4 regions of the Arthrobacter sp. CAN_A1 genome follow, and region 2 is predicted to be linked to each of the others. Evidence: riboswitches for the same ligand, from Rfam matches in the RefSeq annotation. Region 2 holds a riboswitch; each other region holds the start of a gene.

Region 1 (3,730 bases), on a different contig from region 2:
GAGGCAGCGGCGATCACTGCTGCCTGGCGGCCTACACCGCCGGCGTTTTCAGTGACTGCCTTGGCCAGGGCCGAGAAGTTGGTGGCGTGGCGCTTGTCGGCGCGGTGACGTGCAATTGCTGCGCGAGTTGTCATTCTTGCGTTCTCCAAGGTTTAAGGGGGTCTTAGCTAACGCGGACGAAGCTTGCGCCGGGAAGGTCTGAAAGGGAGTGGAGGCCGGTGTTCATACCGTTCAGGCCACCGCTGATGACCTGGCCGTTGCCGACGTAGATTGCCACGTGGCCGCCGGTGATGACCAGGTCGCCTGCTGCCGGCGAACCGACAACCGAACCGAAGGCGAAGAAGCCGCTCGGGGCGATGTCTCCGACTGACTTACCGACCGATCGAAGTGCCTTCTCGACCATGGCGGTGCAATCCTGCGCAACACCAATCTGGGAGTAGGCGGATCCGACGAGCCCTGCTGCGATGTTGCCGGACGGTGCTGCCGGTGCTGGCTCCTCGGCGGCGGGCGCCGGAGTTGCTGCGACTGGAGCAGGTGCAGGTGCTGGAGCGGCGGGGGCCTCGACCGGCGCCTCGGCGGCCGGGGCAGCTTCCTGCACGACGGGTTCGACGACGGCGGCTGGTGCAACGGCTTCGGCTACTGGCTCAACGACGTCGGCCTGGACCTCAACGGCTGGTGCAGCTTCCACGACGGCGGGTGTTGCCGTGACGGCGGTGCGCTCGAAGGTGATCTCCGCGGTGGCGGCTGCGCTGACTGCATCTGCGGTCACCGATACCGAGTTCAGGGGGGTGGAGAGGGCAACGCGCTCGGCCTCGCCGATCCCGTGTGCCGGCAATCCGGCAGTCAGGACAAGCCCTGAGGCTGCGACGATGACGGCGGCCTGGCGGCCTACCGATCCGGCGTTCGAGGAGACAGCGGTGGAGATCGCCGTCAGGGGGCTGGTGTGCGTGCGGGCGGCCCTGTGGCGGCCCAGAGAAGAGCTAGTTGACACGTTTGATTGCCTCTCCCAATTGCCTGCGAGGTGAGCTGTCGGATTCGGATGGGAGTCACCCGGCCGCAACTTTCCTGTTGGAAACATGCGACTTAACCCCAAGGATTTCTTGCGAAATCCACTAATTGGTTCCCCCGCCTCTGCCATGCGAATTGTGCGAACGGACCCCGGGCAGTGGCAGAGCTAGGCGATCTGCTCGGGAGTGCCAAACCTATAAGAATTTGGCACGGGATCGACGGTACAGCAGATCGGCCACAATGTCACATTCCGGTCACGGAACGGTGTGGCCTTGGTTACAGCCAGCCCATGGGGTCGACGGTCTGGCCGTCAACCATCACTTCGAAGTGGAGGTGGCACCCGGTCGAGGCGCCGGTGCTGCCGCTCTGTGCGACTGCCTCGCCGCGGTCAACCTTTTGCCCCTCCTTGACGCTGCTGAGCGAGAGGTGGTTGTAGGTGGATTCAAGTCCGTTGCCGTGGTCGATCACCACACGGTTTCCTCCGCCGTAGGGGTGCCAGCCGGCGAAGGTGACGGTGCCGGCCGCTGCGGACAACACTTCGGTGCCGCAGGAGCTACTGAAGTCCTGTCCGGAGTGGAGTTCCCCACCCATCCCGGTAATCGGACTGACCCGGTAACCGAAGGGTGAGGTCATGATGAGATCGTCCAGCGGCGCGGACAACGATCCCCTGGCTGCGGCAGGCACGGCCGCGGACCCTGCGGCGGTCATGATCTCGGTGAGTTTGGCGTCGGCGTCGAACGTGCTCTGCAGTGCGGTGCGGCTGAAATCAACCAGTGCGGCGTCGGGAACCGTGATATCCCGCGGTGCAACTGTCGTTTCGGCGGCAGCAACGGCCTCACCGGTGGCGGCAGCCGTCTCCCCGGCCGGAATGGACGCGGCAGTGGTGGGCAGCGCGATGGTGAGGACCAGCCCTGACGCGGCGGCGGCAATGGCCACCTTCTGGCTCATCCCGGTCAGCGAAAGGTCGCTTCGGACCCGGGTGGCCCGACGTCGTCGCTCGAGCCGCTGGGCGTCTCTCGGGCGCGCTATTGGTACTGGGGCACCGGCACGGCGGCGTCCCGAAGCATGGTGCTTCGACAAAGGGTCCCTTTCGTATATGCCTGCGAAGTTAGCTGTCGGATTCGAGTCGGGAAAGAACTCGGTCCTGATCTGGTCCACTGACGCGGCACCGGATCCGGACTTCACCCCAAGGCGGCGAAACAGCCGTCATCGATGGGTCCTCCGCCCCTGTCACGGGTTCTCAGCATCCTGATCCGCTGACAGGGTTAGGCGTGCGGATCAGGTAACGCTGATGTATCAACGCCAGTTTTCCATTATCCGGGACCAGAAGCAAAAGAGATACGTTCGTTATCTTTTCCTGTGGATAACTTGCGGCAACAGTGCGCTGTTCTGCCCTAAACTACCGTCGGGCTGACCGAAACAAACACGTGTGCAGCAACCTCAGGCGGCAGTTCAAGAGCGCCTTCGATCCCCTCGACCCGGACCGACACGTAATCGCCGACCGTCTGCACGCTGATGACCGTTCCCGGTCGCAATCCGCCCTCATCAAGCTGTGACAGCAACTCAGGATCCACCTGAATAGGTTCGGCCAACCGGACCAGGGTGATGACCGATCCGGGCGGGTTGGTCCCGATCACTGACAGGAGGCTCAACACACCGGCGGTGAAGTTTTCGGTCGGCGGTCCGCCCAGCGCCTCAAGCCCGGGGATGGGGTTGCCGTAGGGAGATTCGGTGGGTTTTCCGAGCAGCTCGTAGAGGCGCTGTTCAACCCGTTCACTCATCACATGCTCCCAGCGGCAAGCCTCCTCATGGACGTACGCCCAGTCGAGGCCGATCACGTCGGAAAGCAAACGTTCAGCGAGACGGTGTTTACGCATGACACCGATGGCACGACGGCGGCCGAGGTCAGTAAATTCCAGGTGGCGGTCGCCCGAGACCACCACCAGCCCGTCGCGTTCCATCCGGCCGATGGTCTGCGACACGGTAGGGCCTGAGTGACGGAGCCGTTCGGCGATCCGGGCGCGGAGGGCAACAATGTTTTCCTCCTCCAGTTCCAGGATGGTCCGCAGGTACATCTCAGTGGTATCGATGAGGTCCGTCATGCGGTTCAGCTCCTAGGCACTGGTGCGGGTTGGATCAGCGGGCAGCTTGCGCGGTGGGAACGCGGCACGTAACGCCAGCGCCGAACGGGAGTTCTACGCCTCCCAAGGTTAACCCATTTCCTGCCGGCCAAGGCAATCAGCCGCCGCCGTCCACGCCTCCCGATGCGGTTCACAAATGTCGCCGGAGACCGCCAGTGCGGCAGAATGAAACCCGTCGCGAGTTGCACGCTTACCCCTTTGGAGGAACCATGAGTATTTCCCCGGACCACACAATCCCCGCTGGGCTCCTCCCCGCCGACGGGCGTTTCGGTGCCGGCCCCTCGAAGGTCCGTGACGGTCAACTGGAAGCACTCGCCCAGGCCGGGCGCACCCTGCTGGGCACCTCCCACCGGCAGGCGCCGGTGCGCAATCTTGTCGGGTCGATCCGGGACGGCCTGACCCAACTGTTCAGCGCACCGGACGGCTACGAAGTGATTCTGGGAGTCGGCGGGTCAACCGCTTTCTGGGATGTGGCGTCCTTTGGTCTGGTGGAGAACAAGGCCCAGCACCTGTCCTTCGGGGAATTTGGGTCCAAGTTCGCGTCGGCCACCAACCGGGCCCCGTTCCTCGACGCTTCGTCG
Region 2 (3,730 bases):
TGACCTTTACGCCTCCGGTCATCCCGGTCCGGGAACCGACCTGCCCGACCCGGTGGGGCTGATCCGGTCCACCGACCAAGGCCAGACCTGGCAGCCGCTGTCCCGACAAGGAGAGTCCGACTTCCACGCCCTCGCCGCCACCGGCGCTGGGATAGTCGGTTTCGACGGCCAGCTCCAGACCAGTGCTGAGGGGGCGTCGTGGGAACCCGTTGATGAACAGATTCCCGTGTTCAACCTGGGCGCAACGGCCCGCGACAGTGTTGTACTGGCGACCACCGAGGAAGGCCTGCAGCGTTCCACCGACGACGGCGAAACGTGGGCTTCCGTGCCCGGAGCACCCCTGCTGATGCTCACGGCCCTTTCACAAGGAGCAACAGCCGGGATCACACCCGAGGGACAGATTCACACCAGTGATGACGCGGGGTTAACCTGGACCGAACAAGGAACAGTCCCCGGCCAGGTAGCGGCAATCGCAACCCACCTGCTAAAGGATTCCACCCAGCGCATCTGGGTCGCGACCGAAAACGGTGTCCAGGTCTCCAACGACAACGGGCAAACCTTCACGGACATCAGATCGAGCCACCAGTAAACGCGGGGTTAGGATGGCCGATCGAAATCCGGAAGCCCTGGGATCACCGCATGATACCGGGAGAGGGGCTAGCGCAGCAGCCTGCTGATTGCCTGTGTTGCTTCCTTAACCTTCGCGTCAACGGCTTTGGAGGACCCGCTGGTTTCGGCCTCCTTTGCTGCGGAGACGACACAGTGTTGCAAATGATTTTCCAGCAGGCCCAGACTCACGGCGTGCATGGCACTATTGACCGCCGCGACCTGGGTGAGAATATCGATGCAGTACTGATCCTCATCGACCATCCGCGCTATCCCGCGGACCTGTCCTTCGATGCGCTTCAGGCGCCGTAGATAGGCCGCCTTGTCTGGGGAGTAACCGTGTACTCCGCCAGCGGGAACCGGCTGGGCCGTTGCCCGGGACTCCGCCGTGGAACCTTCAGTGGAGGCTGCTTTCGGTGTGTCAATGGTCGTGCTCCGAGGTCCTGCTCCGGCGTTCACGGTCTATCCTTTCAATACCAACCGACCTGCTCGGGTAGTGCCCGGACAGGATCGATGGTGGGTCCCCAACGGCGCACTCCGCGCAGCCTTCTAAGTATTATCGATGTTTCGAACAGTCGCGAACGCGTGGACGTCGGAATCGGTTCCCTCCTCCGCCAGCGCTCCGCTATTCCTGGGAGCACCCTGAAAGGTTGCTGAATTCCGTTACCGTAATGTGACTTAAATACCAGGGTGGGGTATTCTCATTTGAGTGATCCTGGCATCCGCCGAGGTCATATTCCCGCGCAGAATGCCGAGTCCTGCCACTGCACCGGGAGCCGTTCGCACAATCCAGATGGCAGGGACGGGGGAACCACGTTTCCACCGGGCCACCGCACGCGGTGACCCTCGGGGTTAAGTCGATCCGACTATCCAGAGCAGAACCTGCAGCATCGTTAGCGATCGCAGGACAGCACAGATAGCGGTCGGCCGGGTGACTCCCATCCGAACCCGACAGCTCACCCCGCAGGCATGGGAGAGGCAAAACACCATGTCACGTACGTCCATTCCTGCACGCCACCGCGCCGCAACCACCCACTCCGTCGCCCTCACCGGCCTGGCCTACTCCGCGAAGACCAATGCCGTCGCACTGGGCAAGCCAGCCATCATCGCAGCCGCAACCGGCAGCCTCGTCTTCTCCGTCGGAGCCGCCGCCCACGCGGGAACCTACACTCAGGACACCGCACCCGCGCAGACGACAACCGTTTCGGCGCCGACTGCAGGTGTTCACACTGTCGTTGCCGGTGACACTCTGGGTGCGATCGCCTCACTGCACGGCATCAACCTCGATACCCTGTTGGCCCAGAACGGCCTCTCCTACGCCTCAGTGATCTACCCCGGACAGCAGATCCAGCTCACCGGCGGTCCAAGCGCAGCCGTCAGCCCCGCTACCGTTCCGGCCGCACCCGCGACACAGGCCTTTGCCGCGGCACCGGCCCCTGCGTCACCGGCGCCCGCCGCCGCGCCGGCCATGATGTCCCTGGCCTCGGGTTCCATTACTCCCATCGCGCCGGAAACCCCGTCAGTTCCCGCGAGCGGCGTCGGCTCAGCACTGGTCGCCTCGGCATACGGGCAGCTCGGCTCCATCCAGGACTGCACCATTCTCGTCGAGCGGGCGCTGCGCTCCATCGGCCTGAACGTCGGAGACCTCGGCCCCCTGCAGTTCGACCAGTACGGAACCCGGGTCTCGACCCCGGCCCCCGGTGACCTCGTCGTCCGCCCCGGCCACATCGCCATCTACGTCGGGAACGGAAACGTCATCAGCAGCGGCATGAACGGTTCAAACCTCACCATCGAGCACCCGCTGTCCGACCTCGCCGGTTCCTACTTCGTGCGAGTCAACGGCTAATACCCGACCTTGCGGAAATGCTCCGCAAGCCGATCAAAAGTGGCAGGTGTCCTGAGCGGAGGGCACCTGCCACTTTTGGTTCGCGGAGTCGGGTCAGACCGTCGCGGATCCTGCCGTTCGCCACGCCCTTACATCGAGTCGATCGAGGCGATAAGTATCTCGGCTGCTCGGCGGGCTTGCCGTGCGGGTTCGGTGGTTCCGCTGATCGCGGCAGTGGTTTGTGCGCCTTCGGCCAGGATGGCCAGCTGGGCGGCAAGTTCGGTTGTTCCTCCGGCGTCGGCGACGAGGCGGCCGAGGTATTCCTGGAACGAGTGTTTGTGGAGCCGCGCTACCTCGGCGACTGCGGGCGAAACGGCCCCGAGCTCGCCGAAGGCGTTGATGAAGCCGCAGCCCCGAAATGAGTCGCTGGCAAACCAGTCGGCGAGGTAGTCGTAAACAGCCAGAAGTCGGTCTTCGGGGGAGGCGGCACGGTCAACGGCTGTTGTGACGCCGTCGGTCCAGAGCTGATGCCGGTATTGCAGTACCGCGAGGACTATCGCTTCTTTTGACGGGAACAACCGGTAGAGCCGTTTCAGCGACACCCCGGATGCCTCTCGCAAAGCGTCCATTCCTACCGCCTGGATGCCGCGTGCGTAGTACAGCGCGTCAGCGGCCTCGATCACGCTGTCGCGTACTTTTCCCTCGTCCATTGTTCAAGTGTACTTGCGGGAGAACCATCGTTCCCGTACAGTCGGTGAAACGTAGAGAACGCTCGTTCTCACACTATTGGAGGGACACTCACATGCCGTTCATCACTGTCGGAAACGAGAATTCGGCGCCAGTGCAGGCGTATTTCGAGGACCACGGAACCGGTCAGCCAGTGGTGCTGATCCACGGGTACCCGCTTGATGGGTCGTCCTGGGAGAAACAGAGCGCAGCCCTGCTTGATGCGGGCTACCGAGTGATTACCTACGATCGACGCGGTTTCGGCCGGTCCTCCAAGCCGACCACCGGCCACGACTACGACACGTACGCTGCCGACCTGGCCGCCGTTCTGGAATCGTTGGACCTTCGCGAAGCTGTCCTGGTCGGGTTCTCCATGGGAACCGGCGAGGTGGGTCGCTACCTCGGAACCTACGGTTCAGAGCGTGTCGCGAAGGCAGTATTCCTCGGATCGCTGCAGCCCTTCTTGTTGAAGACCGACGACAATCCAGCCGGGGTCCCTCAGGAGGTCTTCGACGGGCTCCTTGAGGCAGTCAAGTCGGACCGGTACGCATTCTTCACCAACTTTTTCGATGA
Region 3 (3,730 bases), on a different contig from region 2:
CGCACGCCGGCTCGGCGTCATCGACTACAAGGTGACCGGCTCCGGACCCGACCACGCCCGCACCTTCGAGGCACTCCTCACCGTGGGTGGGCTGCCGTATGGCTCAGGATCCGGCCCGTCGAAGAAGGAAGCCGAGCAGGAAGCGGCCGCCGCGTCGTGGAAGATGCTGCGGGTCATTGCGGCGGAACCCAAGTCGTCCGCCTACTCGGTGACGGTCCCCGCCGCCGCTTCGTCGGCTGAGGAATTCTCCGAACCCGACCCGGCTACCACAGCTTCCACCGAGTCAGCCTAAGCTTCACCATGCCCGAACTTCCCGAGGTCGAGGTGGTGCGCCGCGGCCTGGCCCGCTGGGTGCTGGGGCGAACCATTGACGACGTCGACATCCTCGACTCCCGGTCCATCCGCCGTCACGGGCTCGGCGCGGAGGACTTCGCCGGCAACCTCGGGGGAGCCCGGGTGCTTGACGTGGTGCGGCGCGGGAAGTTCCTGTGGCTGCCGTTGGCCGCTCCGGATGAGGGCGGTTCCCCCGGGGTGGCCTCCGCTGATTGTGTAGTTCCAGTTGCTCTGATGGCGCACCTGGGGATGAGCGGGCAGTTGCTGGTCAAAGACGCGGGCTCGCCCGAGGAGAAGCACCTCCGGGTCAGGTTGACCCTGTCGGCTGCAGAGGATCCCTCCACCGGACCCTTGCCAGCGGAGCTGCGGTTTGTCGACCAAAGGATTTTTGGCGGCCTCTTTGTGACATCGATGGTGTCGACCGATGATGGCCAGCCGGGTGGGCTGGGCGAGAGCCCGCTGCCTCTGATTCCGGTTGAGGCGTCCCACATTGCCCGCGATCCGCTGGATCCGGCGTTCTCCTTTGACTCCTTCTTCGCGAAGCTGCGGCGGCGCAAGACGGGCATCAAGCGCGCATTGCTCGATCAGGGCCTGATCTCCGGGATCGGCAACATCTACGCCGATGAAGCGCTGTGGGCGGCCAGGGTCCATTACGCCCGACCGACCGACACCATGCGCCGCGCCGACGCGCTGCGGCTGGTGGACGCCAGTCGCGACGTGATGGCACGGGCGCTCGAAGCCGGCGGCACCAGCTTCGACTCGCTCTACGTGAACGTCAATGGAACCTCCGGCTACTTTGAGCGGTCCCTCAACGCCTACGGCAGGGAGGGTGAACCCTGCACCCGCTGTGCCGCGGACCCGTCCTTCCAGGGTTTTTCCCTGATCCGGCGGGAGATGTTTATGAACCGGTCGTCCTTCAGCTGCCCGCGGTGCCAGCCCAGACCCCGCAACGGCCGCTGGTAGACCTGCCCCTGGCCCACCCGGTACCTGCCCCTGACCTTTGGCCCTGCCCCTGCCCTTTGCCCACTGGATGGCCGGATTCGCTGGGCATGTCCGGAACTCTCCACCGAATCGGCCCCTACACTGGGCAAACTCCTCTGAGAATGGCTTGGGCGGCTCCCGCAGCGGGTCTACCGCCCGGGCTCACTTCTCCTCCACCAGAGAGAATTGCCCACTTAGCGCAAGTCACCCTGCTGCGCCCTCCACGGGTGGGTAACCATGGGGCATGGACACCGTGAAAACCCTTCAAAAGCTTGGCGGCGTGGCACGCCGTAAGGAACTAACCCGAGCCGGCCTGGGCAGCGTACACCTCGGGGCTGCCCTGGCCAAAGGTGAGGTGGTAAGCCCCATGCCGGGCGTCTTCGCGCTGCCCGACACCGCGGGGAGCCTCCTCATCGCAACCTGTGCCAAGGCGGAACTCGCATGCATCAGCGCCGCAGCGCACCGAAATCTCTGGATACTGCGTCAGCCCCATATGGTCCATGTGAGCGTCAATCACAGCCGGCCGCTGGGAGAACGATTCGTTGTCCATCGTGCCCAGTCGCCTCTGAGCATGATTGATATCTGCGTGCAATGCGTCAGCTGCCTGCCAGAGCTTGATGCGCTGTGCATTCTGGAGTCGGCTGTGGTGCGGGGGTTTGTAGCACCACGTGAGCTGCTGGCCGCCCTGGCCGGGAAACGTAATGCGCGGGAGCGGGGAGTGGCCCGGCTGATCGATCCCCACTCGCAGTCCATTATCGAGACGGCCGCCCGCTATCACCTCCGACGGGCAGGACTCAACCCCCAGACACAGGTGTACATCAAGGGTGTGGAACCGGACACCTTCCTGGAGCTTGTCCGCCGTGGTCTCCGACGTCCCCGATCCGATGTCAGCACCGAGGGAGGTCATTCAACAGCACACTGCCCCCGTAACCTAAATGTGACAAAACCCCAAACCGAAATGTACAGTAGACGGCACGCCGGGTTCCGTTCAACTCAGCGTCCTCCCGACAGATTGCCTAATTCTGCCGCTGCCGTGAGGTCCGTTCGCATACATCCGGCAGAAGCGGGGGAACCAGTAGTGGTCGTCGAGAGACGGCCTAGGGGTGAAGGCGTGATAGTGCGCCCGGGTGGCTCCCATCCGAATCCGACAGCTAACTTCGCAGGCACTGGGAGAGGCAACATCATGTCCAAGAACCGTTATATCGCGCGCCACCGTGCGACCCCGCCAAGCGCCATGCAGACCGTTTCGAAGGCAGTCAGCTCACACGCTGGCGCTATCGGCCGTCCAGCAGCAGTCGTCGTTGCAGCATCAGGTCTGATGTTGAGCGCCGGACTTCCCGCCAACGCTGCAGGCGAAATCAACGTCCAGGCCGCGCCTGCACCAGTCGCTCAGGCTGCCAGCGCCCCGGCACCCGGCACCTCCAGCCACACCGTTCAGGCGGGAGATACTCTCGGCAGCATCGCCGGCACCTACGGTGTCAGCGTCGAGGCACTCTTCGCCGCCAACGGCCTCGGCTGGGACTCGGTCATCTTCCCAGGTGACGTCATCTCACTGTCCGGTAACGCTGGCCAGGCTACCCAGGTAGCAGCACCAGCAGCACCTGCACCGGCGCCAGCGACTCAGGTAGCTGCACCAGCTGCCCCCGCCGAAACCAGCAACCTGGGCATCACCACCGCCTCCGAGGACATCCAGCCCATCGGCGCGGCGTCCACCGGCGGCCAGGTGTCCAGTGCAGGTATCGCGGGAACCGCGCAGTCGATGGTCGGCTCACCGTACGTCTTCGGTGGCACCAGCTCAACCGCTGGCTGGGACTGCTCGGGCTTCGTCCAGTGGGTCTACGCCCAGCACGGCATCGACCTGCCCCGCACCAGCCAGGCACAGATGGGCGCGCTGACCCCCACCAGCAACCCACAGCCCGGCGACCTCGTCGTCCAAAATGGTGGCGGACACATCGGTATCTACATCGGTGGCGGCCAGATGGTCAGCGCCCTGAACCCAAGCCAGGGCACCCTCGTCCACGCGGTCAGCGCCATGCCACTGGTGGGGTATTACACCCTCTAAGCCCCCAGCCCCGCCTCTGCGGACCGGGAATTAGCAGTGAAGGCACCACCGGAGAGATCCGGTGGTGCCTTCATGCTTTTGCTCAGTTGGAGAGACGTGCGGCGTCGTACCAGCGAAGAACCCGCAATGCCCGGAGGGTGTTCCACCGGCTCGATGTACCAACGGGTTCTTCGAATCGGAAGTGGACCGCCCCGGGGTGAGTGTTCTCCAGCAGCCAACGTCCATTTGTCCGACGCTTGGCGCGCACGTGATCGACTGCCTCGGTCAGCCTCGGATCGGCTGGCCCGCCGCGGAGAGCGAAATAGCTCGTCGCTTTGAGCAGGTCATAGTGCCAGCGCGGAGGGTACGAGAACT
Region 4 (3,730 bases), on a different contig from region 2:
TGTCCGGCGGGCAACGGCAACGCGTCTGGATTGCTATGGCCCTGGCACAGCAGACCGACATTCTCCTGCTGGATGAGCCCACCACCTTCCTCGACGTCACCCACCAGGTGGAAGTGCTTGACCTGATCACCGACCTGAACCGGCGAGACGGCATCACCGTTGCCATCGTCCTCCACGATCTCAACCTCGCCGCGCGCTACGCCGACCACCTGATCGCCATGAAGGACGGCCGCATCGCCGCCGAGGGCAACCCGTCCGACGTCGTGACCGAGGAGACAGTCACCTCGGTATTCGGCCTGGAGTGCCGCGTTATCCCGGACCCCGTCTCCGGCACCCCCATGGTGGTGCCGGTGGGCCGCCACCATTCCGACGCCGGGCCCACCACGGCCCCATCCGACTCGACCACCGGGCAGGGGTATCTGCCTAACCCGCAGGACACGCTGCCTGCGCACCACCTGGAGGCAGCATCATGACCGAAGTCAGCAACCGTACCGCCCGCCAGGCCCAGCGCGCCGAAGCGGCAGTCTCGGCAGTGACAGCGTTCGACGTCGTCGTGACCCGGGTGCAGCGCCTGAGCGACAACTTCCAGCGCATCACCTTTGGTGGGGCCTGCCTGAAGGATTTCGGCGTCCAGGGCCCCAGCCTCGATCTGCGCATCAAGGTGATGATCCCGGCCAGCCGGGACGACGACGCCCCCCGCCTGAACCTGCGGGCGCTGCTCGAGGCGCCCACCGGGGGGCCTGGCTGGTACCAGCAGTGGCTGGCACTGGACCCGGCCGTCCGGGGGTCGATGCGCACCTATACGGTGAGGGAAGCCCGGTGCGGCGATGATCAACCCGAGATCGACGTCGACTTCGTCATGCACTTCGACGCCGAAGGCAACGGGGGCCCGGCGTCGCTCTGGGCCGCCGCAGCGACGCCGGGCGACCGGATCTGGCTGATCGGCCCGAACGTCCACGCCGCCACCTGCACCACCGCCGGTTCCTACGGGGGGATCGAATGGCGCCCGGGGCTGGCCCAGCACATTCTGCTGGCTGGTGACGAGACAGCGGTGCCCGCCATCAGCGCCATCCTTGAGTCGCTGCCGACCGATGTCGGCGGGCACGCGTTCCTTGAGGTGCCGGACCCGGCCGACTTTCAGGACGTTCTCACCGGGTCGTCGGTCCGGATCACCTGGCTGGCCCGGGGGCAGCGCCCCCACGGGGAACTCCTGGACGCGGCGGTTCGTGACGCGGTCCGTGTGCCCGGGTGGGTGTCGCTGGCAGTGCCCTTCGCCGTCGGGGTGGATCCCACCTCGCGGGCCGGGCTGACGCTCGCCGCCGCCGCTGCCGTGGCGGCCGGCCCGGAGCCCGAAGAGGTGAACATCGACGAGACGATCCTGTGGGAAACCCCCCAGCGGTTGAACGCCTCGACGCTCACCAGCTCGCTCAACCCCGACCGACCGTCCGGCGCGCTCCCGTTCTACGCGTGGATCGCCGGCGAAGCTGCAGTGGTTCGAGGGCTGCGGCGATACCTGGTGCGCGACGTCGGCATCGACCGTAAGCAGGTTGCTTTCATGGGGTACTGGCGCAGGGGACGATCGGAGCTGAGCTAGTCGCCACGCCGTGAGTTGTGTAACGGAATTGTAACTTTTCCGTTAGGTGGCCTATCCTTGTAGGGAGCCATCTGCATCATTGTGGCTCCCGGCCTGCACGCCTAACCCTGTCAGCAGCCGGCCCCCAATTCACCGTGGCAGGGGTGGAGGACCCATCTTTTGGCAGTTTTCCTGCCTTCGGGGTGCAGCCCTTCGCACATCGCTTTCCCGCTCTCGTGCCGGAAAGCAGCAGTGGGCCGAGTCAACTCTTGCTCGAATCCGACAGCTAACTTCACCGGCGTTGCAGAGAGGCTCTTGTTTTGCCCAAGCCGGTCACTTCCGGGCGCCGCCGCGCGCCCGTTCAGCCCACGCCCATCCGCCGATCAGCCCTGCTCGCCACGGGTGCACTTGCCGCAGCGGCGGGCCTTACCCTGACGGCCTTCTTCCCGTCGGCCGAGATGTCACCGTCGCCCGTCGCCCATGAGCCGGCGGGCCCGACGGCGCCCGTCACCGCCGACGCCGATGCCACGATCGACTTCGGTAAGGAATCACCGCTCGCCATGGCCTCCACCCCGGCGGCCAAAACCACTGTGCTGTCCAGCGATGCCGCAACCTTCGCCGCCCCGATCAAGGGCGCGCCAATCGCCTCATCGTTTGGCTACCGGGTGAACCCGATGGGCGGGTTCGGTGACGAACTGCACACCGGGACCGACTACGCCGGCGCCTGCGGCACCCCGGTTCTGGCCTCCCGCGCCGGCACCGTGGTGGAGTCCGGGTGGCATGCCTACGGCGGCGGCCAGCGGATCGTGGTGGACCACGGTGGCGGACTCGAAACCTCGTACAACCACCTCAGCGTGCTTGGCGTGACCGTCGGGCAAAAGGTGAACAAGGCCCAGGGCCTGGGCGCCGTCGGCAGCACCGGCAATTCAACCGGCTGCCACCTCCATTTTGAACTCCTGGTTGACGGGGAAAAGATCGACCCCCAAACCAGGCTCTAACTCACGGAAAACTCAGGAATCCCGCCGTCGTTCCCGGTGTTCACGCCCCGTGGAGGGGATTGTCCAGACAATCCCCTCCACGGGGCCCGTCCGGTGGGAAACCGGAGCGGCTCAGGGCTCCGGGTTGGTGACGACTGCCGGATCCTTCTTGCCGTACGGCATCCGCAACCGCAAAGAGTTGGCATCCACCTTCAGCGACATGTGTGTGCCCTTGCCCAACGGGTCGCCGTCAAGCTGGATTTCCTGCGGCTCGTCGAGCTGAATCTCGGCTTCCCTGCACTGGAAGTACTCCAGCGACGGGTCCTTGCCCTTCCCGCGGGCAAACAGTTTCCCGACCACACCGAACCAGCCCAGCCGGCCGGTCGGTGCCACGGTCATGATGTCCAGCAGCCCGTCGTCGATCTTCGCGCCCGGGAAAATCTCGAGACCACCCATGATCTTGCCGCAGTTTCCGCCCATCACGCTGCGCAACCGGCGCTCAATGACCTCGCCGCCATCCAGGGTGATGCGCGTGCGGGTGGGCTTGCCGCTCAGGTTCCTGATGCCGGCATCGACGTAGGCGAGCCAGCCCACCTTGTCCTTCAGGTCGTCGCGGGTATCCGCCATGATTGACGCGTCAAAGCCCAGTCCCGCCATCACCAGGAACACGTGGGAGTCCTGGGCGCGGTCCACGGTGACGTGCACAACGTCGACGTTGCGTTCGGTGCCGAACAGGGCGGCCTTGGCGGCCTCCTGCGGATTGTCGACGGCGATATCCAGGTTGCGGGCCAGCAGGTTGCCGGTGCCCAAGGGGATCAGGCCCAGCGCCACACCGGTGCCATTGACCACCTCTGCCACGCAGCGGACCGTCCCGTCACCGCCCGCGGCGATCACCACGTCCACTCCGGCGTGAACGGCTTCCTGCGCCTGGCCGCGGCCCGGATCATCCACTGACGTCTCCAGGTAGAGCACCTCGTCCCATCCCTCGGCAGCGCAGAGCTCCGAAACGATCGCGCGAATGTCAGCGCCGGTATTCTTGACCGGGTTGATGATCAACGCGGCGCGCTTGGTCCGGGTGTCGGAGGGCTGGGTCATGGTGTCCTTCTCGATGGTTGACGGGGAGCGTGCGGGTGCATCGGCAAAAAGTTATCAGCAGGCTTGCCAACGTCAGCTTATCCCG

The links. Region 2 has a riboswitch for cyclic di-AMP ahead of IWX62_RS12930 (C40 family peptidase). Riboswitches for the same ligand answer to the same signal wherever they lie in the genome.
Region 1: it holds a riboswitch for cyclic di-AMP, as region 2 does, so the genes downstream of both, IWX62_RS10265 (M23 family metallopeptidase) here and IWX62_RS12930 (C40 family peptidase) in region 2, are expected to answer to the same signal.
Region 3: it holds a riboswitch for cyclic di-AMP, as region 2 does, so the genes downstream of both, IWX62_RS07090 (NlpC/P60 family protein) here and IWX62_RS12930 (C40 family peptidase) in region 2, are expected to answer to the same signal.
Region 4: it holds a riboswitch for cyclic di-AMP, as region 2 does, so the genes downstream of both, IWX62_RS16210 (M23 family metallopeptidase) here and IWX62_RS12930 (C40 family peptidase) in region 2, are expected to answer to the same signal.

What each region holds. Positions count from the first base shown of each region.
Region 1 is NZ_JADOUR010000007.1:109,272-113,001, forward strand. It holds gene IWX62_RS10255 (NlpC/P60 family protein) at 1-134, opposite strand, end outside; gene IWX62_RS10260 (hypothetical protein) at 164-991, opposite strand; cyclic di-AMP (ydaO/yuaA leader) riboswitch at 997-1,160, opposite strand; gene IWX62_RS10265 (M23 family metallopeptidase) at 1,285-2,088, opposite strand; cyclic di-AMP (ydaO/yuaA leader) riboswitch at 2,091-2,264, opposite strand; gene IWX62_RS10270 (metal-dependent transcriptional regulator) at 2,403-3,110, opposite strand; gene serC (phosphoserine transaminase) at 3,359-3,730, shown strand, end outside.
Region 2 is NZ_JADOUR010000012.1:24,922-28,651, reverse strand. It holds gene IWX62_RS12940 (F510_1955 family glycosylhydrolase) at 1-589, shown strand, start outside; gene IWX62_RS12935 (metal-sensitive transcriptional regulator) at 658-1,065, opposite strand; cyclic di-AMP (ydaO/yuaA leader) riboswitch at 1,378-1,591, shown strand; gene IWX62_RS12930 (C40 family peptidase) at 1,595-2,452, shown strand; gene IWX62_RS12925 (TetR/AcrR family transcriptional regulator) at 2,581-3,141, opposite strand; gene IWX62_RS12920 (alpha/beta fold hydrolase) at 3,234-3,730, shown strand, end outside.
Region 3 is NZ_JADOUR010000004.1:258,658-262,387, reverse strand. It holds gene rnc (ribonuclease III) at 1-292, shown strand, start outside; gene mutM (bifunctional DNA-formamidopyrimidine glycosylase/DNA-(apurinic or apyrimidinic site) lyase) at 301-1,296, shown strand; gene IWX62_RS07095 (hypothetical protein) at 1,613-2,221, opposite strand; cyclic di-AMP (ydaO/yuaA leader) riboswitch at 2,334-2,494, shown strand; gene IWX62_RS07090 (NlpC/P60 family protein) at 2,498-3,376, shown strand; gene IWX62_RS07085 (hypothetical protein) at 3,459-3,730, opposite strand, start outside.
Region 4 is NZ_JADOUR010000002.1:251,019-254,748, reverse strand. It holds gene IWX62_RS03990 (ABC transporter ATP-binding protein) at 1-473, shown strand, start outside; gene IWX62_RS03985 (siderophore-interacting protein) at 470-1,594, shown strand; cyclic di-AMP (ydaO/yuaA leader) riboswitch at 1,700-1,889, shown strand; gene IWX62_RS16210 (M23 family metallopeptidase) at 1,894-2,571, shown strand; gene IWX62_RS03975 (diacylglycerol/lipid kinase family protein) at 2,683-3,645, opposite strand.